One region of the Brevibacillus sp. FW301-21C12A genome, then DNA from elsewhere that is predicted to be linked to it. Evidence: a T-box and tRNA genes for the amino acid it is inferred to sense, from the RefSeq annotation. Region 1 holds a T-box; the other holds one or more tRNA genes.

What was found. The T-box of region 1 lies ahead of metG (methionine--tRNA ligase). A T-box ahead of a tRNA ligase gene usually reads a tRNA of that ligase, here a tRNA-Met.
Region 2: it has a tRNA-Met gene. The T-box ahead of metG (methionine--tRNA ligase) is inferred to sense a tRNA for this amino acid. The anticodon was not compared.

Annotation. Positions count from the first base shown of each region.
Region 1 covers NZ_JBYTBG010000013.1:61,871-64,259, reverse strand. The annotation lists gene metG (methionine--tRNA ligase) at 1-1,010, opposite strand, end outside; T-box leader at 1,064-1,319, opposite strand; gene AC3WQH_RS10845 (AbrB/MazE/SpoVT family DNA-binding domain-containing protein) at 1,745-1,996, shown strand; gene rsmI (16S rRNA (cytidine(1402)-2'-O)-methyltransferase) at 2,150-2,389, opposite strand, start outside.
Region 2 covers NZ_JBYTBG010000003.1:26,995-29,383, forward strand. The annotation lists gene AC3WQH_RS02905 (hypothetical protein) at 1-312, opposite strand, end outside; tRNA gene AC3WQH_RS02910 (tRNA-Gly) at 732-805, shown strand; tRNA gene AC3WQH_RS02915 (tRNA-Met) at 814-887, shown strand; tRNA gene AC3WQH_RS02920 (tRNA-His) at 908-983, shown strand; gene AC3WQH_RS02925 (glyoxalase superfamily protein) at 1,268-1,636, opposite strand; gene AC3WQH_RS02930 (DinB family protein) at 1,633-2,097, opposite strand; gene AC3WQH_RS02935 (EamA family transporter) at 2,229-2,389, opposite strand, start outside.

The DNA.
Region 1 (2,389 bases):
CCATCCTGGCCGAAGTTGATCTCGCGCAGCAGGAAGTAGCGCACGCCATCGGAGCCATAGCGATCAATCAGCAGCTTCGGATCAATGACGTTGCCTTTGGATTTGGACATTTTTCCGTCCGGCATCAGCAGCCAGCCATGACCGAAAACTTGTTTTGGCAGCGGCACATCGAGCGCCATCAGCAAAATCGGCCAGTAGATCGTATGGAAGCGCAAAATGTCTTTTCCCACCATATGCACATTCGCAGGCCAGAAACGGCGGTATTTGCTGTCGTCGTCAGACAAGTAGCCGAGCGCGGAAATGTAGTTGGTCAACGCGTCGATCCAGACGTAAATGACGTGCTCAGGATCGCTCGGCACTTTGATCCCCCAGTCAAACGTGCTGCGGGATACGGACAAATCCTGGAGGCCCGGCTTGAGGAAGTTGTTAATCATCTCGTTGCGGCGGCTCTCCGGTTGGATGAAGTCAGGGTTCGCCTCGATGTGCGCGAGCAATCTGTCCTGGTATTTGGACAAGCGGAAGAAGTAGTTTTTCTCCTTCACTTTTTTCACTTCGCGGCCGCAATCCGGGCAAATGTAGCCTTTGTCGGTCTTACATTGTGTCTCGGTCCAGAAAGCCTCGTCCGGCACACAGTAGTATCCCTCATACTCGCCCAAGTAAATGTCGCCCTGATCGAGCAGACGCTGGAACACTTTTTGCACGACTTCCTTATGACGCGGCTGCGTGGTGCGGATGAAATCGTCGTAGGAGATGTCCAGTTTTTGCCACAGGTCGCGAATCCAGTCAACAACCGGATCGATGAACTCCAGCGGCTGTTTGCCGTCTTCGGCTGCGCGCTCCTGAAGCTTTTGTCCATGCTCGTCCGTACCTGTCAGGTAGTAGACGTCATAGCCGCGCAAACGTTTGTAGCGCGCCAGAGCATCACAAGCAATTGTCGTGTAGGCATTGCCGATGTGCAGCTTGTTGCTTGGATAGTAAATCGGTGTGGTGATGTAATATGTTGGTTTCATGCAACCTAGCCCCTCCTGATAACGTTTAGAAAAATAGAAAAGCCCACCCCAAAAATTGGGGCGAGCTCTAACTCGCGGTACCACCCAAATGCTCCGTTCCCCTCGCGGACAACGGACTTGGTGAGTCTGAAACAGACTCTGCCCGTAACGTGGGCCGACGTCACAAACTACTGGGCACGGTCATTTCCGTGGCTGTTCATCTGCAAGACTCTGGGGCCATGTTCAGCCTGCTCGCTTATGCCGGTTTTCAGCTACCCCGGCTCTCTGGGATAAGGAGGATCGGCTTACTCTTCCCATCATAGTCGTTTTGCTATCAATTCCCTCATTTACCCTCTATTGTACACGACCGACTTGTTTTGTAAACATCCAGGAGGGCCGAACGGCTACGATTTATTTTATACATGACAGGAAAAGGCAAAAAAGAGAAGACAAGGCTTTTTTGTCGAATGGGCGCGGCTTTATTCGACATAAAGTGACCGATTCGACACGCATTTCTCCCAGTTAATTTTATCCATAAAATTTTCTATACCGTTTCCATTTTTCTACGAAACGCTGATATATCAGCTTTCCTGTTTTCAAAAAAAACTTTGCTTTTCAAAGATTTGTCAAAATGATGTTGACACCTTTGGGAATCGCTGGTATGATAATCCCAACAGATAATGTCGAATATTGACGATTAATGATGAGCGTTTACCAATACATCGACATATGAAGACTTGAGAGGAGAATTTACTATGATGAAATCAACAGGGATTGTTCGTAAAGTAGATGAACTGGGTCGTGTCGTTATTCCGATCGAATTGCGCCGCACACTGGGCATCGCGGAAAAAGACGCATTGGAAATTTACGTAGATGGCGAGCGCATCATCCTGAAAAAATACGAGCCTGCTTGCATCTTCTGTGGAAACGCTGATAAAGTATCTCATTTTAAAGGTAAAATCGTGTGCCAGGATTGCCTGACCGAGATGCCTGTTGTTAAACGCTAAACACTCATTTCCATACGTACTTGATTTACATACGATATGCCTTCGCAAAGGGACAAGCTTCGCGGAGGCTATTTGTATTGCCTGCGTCGCTGCTGCGCTGGTTGATCGGACGAAAAGAAAAAGCCGACCCGTTCGGTCAGCTTCCTGCTCATCTTACTCGTCTTCCTGGTCGCGGTGGTATTCGTTGTAGACGTCGCGCTTGGGCAAACCGCGATCGTCTGCCGCCTGTTTGATCGCCTCTTTTTTGCTCAAGCCTTGCTCGCAGTAATGCTCGACATGCTGGACAATGCTCAACTGCTGCCACCAGATGTTTTCCTCGTCTGCTTCAGCAGCGGTTGTGCCTGTAAAGCCTTCGACAATCACGCAAAACTCGCCGCGCACTTCGCCATTGCC
Region 2 (2,389 bases), on a different contig from region 1:
AGCGCGAATTTGCTCATCGAGCGCCTTGATCTGCTCCTGGATGCCCTGGGCTTGCCCGCCCGATTTCAATGCTGACTCATATAATTTGCTTTTGCTCTCTTGCAGCTTTTCCCGTTGGGGCTGCAACGATTGCATCAGGTCATTTTTTTTCGACTGGTTGTTTTTCGCAAAAAGGCTGCGAGCCTGGGAACTGACAGTGACGGAATCGGCTTGTTTTTTTTGCTGCCTGTCCGCTACTGCCTGATTTTCAGCCCCGTTGCTTAAGCGAAGGGGGCTTTGGGGGTGCAGGGCGTGCGACATGGAAATTTTCACATGGGTTCCTCTTTTCCAATCAGCGGTAATGCTGCTTCTCCTGTTACCATCGGCTATATTTTTCCATTTGTGTATAGGAATTGCGGACAATGGTTAAAGTTTTTTTGAACGGAGAAGGCCGCAAAAAACAGCCTGCCTATCATGAACTAGGGCGAATTTCCGCGAACGGCTCGGAGGAAGCAGGATGTTTTTCTTCTATATAATATACAAAGGACAGCCCGCGCCGTCGCGGACGGACAAGTTTGTGCTTGTCGACCCGAGCCTATACACAACGGCTTTATATGGCGTCACTTTCCATATCCTTGACTTTTTTTTCACATATGTTACAATTACGCTTGTAAAAGAGGTCCGAAAACCACTTTTCAGCAATGCGAACCTGGCAAGCGACAGCTTGCGCAAAAGGGGACAGCATTTGTTTTGCGGGTGTAGTTCAATGGTAGAACTCCAGCCTTCCAAGCTGGTCGCGTGGGTTCGATTCCCATCACCCGCTCCATAGCGTTTGGCGGTGTAGCTCAGATGGTCAGAGCGTTCGGTTCATACCCGAAAGGTCGGGGGTTCGACTCCCTCCGCCGCTACCTGATTGATTCCACACATGGCGGTCGTGGCGAAGGGGTTAACGCACCGGATTGTGGCTCCGGCATTCGTGGGTTCGAGTCCCATCGATCGCCCCATAGTAGAAACAGCAAAAGCCCAGCGAGATTCCTGCACGGATCTGGCTGGGCTTTTTGTATGCGCATTTTCAGGACGAGTTTCTCGCTCGCTACATGTTGCGGTGCAGCATGGCAGTGGTCCGAGCATAGGCACACACGCGATCGACCGCCCCGCCTTCATGCGGCGAAACATGCAGGCGGTGCGAAAAAAGCATACAAGCGCGCGCACGAGAAAGGTTCGCGGCGGGGCGACACAGTTCCTTACGCGGCCAAGAAGCTGCCAGCGGGAGCTTGTTTTTGCCTGCTTACGGAAAAGGATGCGGCTGAAAAAAGTGAATCCGGTTGCCAAACGGGTCTGTCACGCACACCTCGCGCGTTCCCCATGGCGTTTTTTCCAGACCGGGCCGGGCGTATTTGTACGACTTGCCGGTAAGCGTCTGGTGCAGCAGCTCGATGTCCTCGACCTGCACGCGGACAGCCGCGCCCGGACAGGCGTCTCCGTGATGTTCGGTTAAGTGCAGCACGCACTCGGGCGACGAGACTTGCATGTACAGCGGAAAATGGTCCTCGTAGCGATGCTCCCAATCGACCTGAAATCCGAGAAAATCGACGTAAAACTCCTTCGCTTTTGCTTCGTCAAAAATGCGGAAGACAGGCGTGACGGCAAGAGTCATCTGTTCACAAACCTCCTTAATGCAGTAATCGTGGACAAATGCAGCCCTTCGTGAAAAATCGTCCGCACCAGCACCTGGGCGATGGTGTGCATGCCAGATTCGGTGGCAGGAAATGGTTCCTCCAGCCGCTCCCCATAGGCGGAGCGAATTTGCTGAGGCTGTTCTTCCAGCAAGGCGAGGATGGTTTGCAGGGGAGGGGGAGGAGATTGCCAGTCTGCCGGTTTGGTCCCGTAGCCGAACCATTCGCGGAAGCCGGGCGGAATCGGAGCCTCCTCTTTCGTCAAGTGCTGCAGCCATAAGTATTGATCCAGATAGATGTGTCCCAAGTTCCACAAAATATTGTTGGAAAAGCCCGCCGGGACGATGAGCGCTTCTTCCTCTGACAAGCCGTTTACCGCCTCCAGCACTTCCTTTCGATAATCTTCCAACTGCTGAAAGAGGACAATATGCCGTTTTTCCATACCTCTGTTCCCTCCTGATTTCGCTTCTTCTTACCATTCCATGCCACCGCCGCTTTCTCCTATCCGCGAGAAGGGAAAGGCACAGAAAAAAAGCGTGCCGGGTCCCCGGTGGACCGACACGCTTGATTCAATTACATGCCTTTTTTCTCCAAGACATGGGCGGGCGCGAAAAGCCTGCGCCATTTGATTTGCGGCACGCAGATGGCCGCGAGGATCATCAGAACGCCGCCCCATTGGGAAAGCGTCACGTTTTCTTGGAGGACAAAGCAGGACAAAAGCACGACGGTTGGCA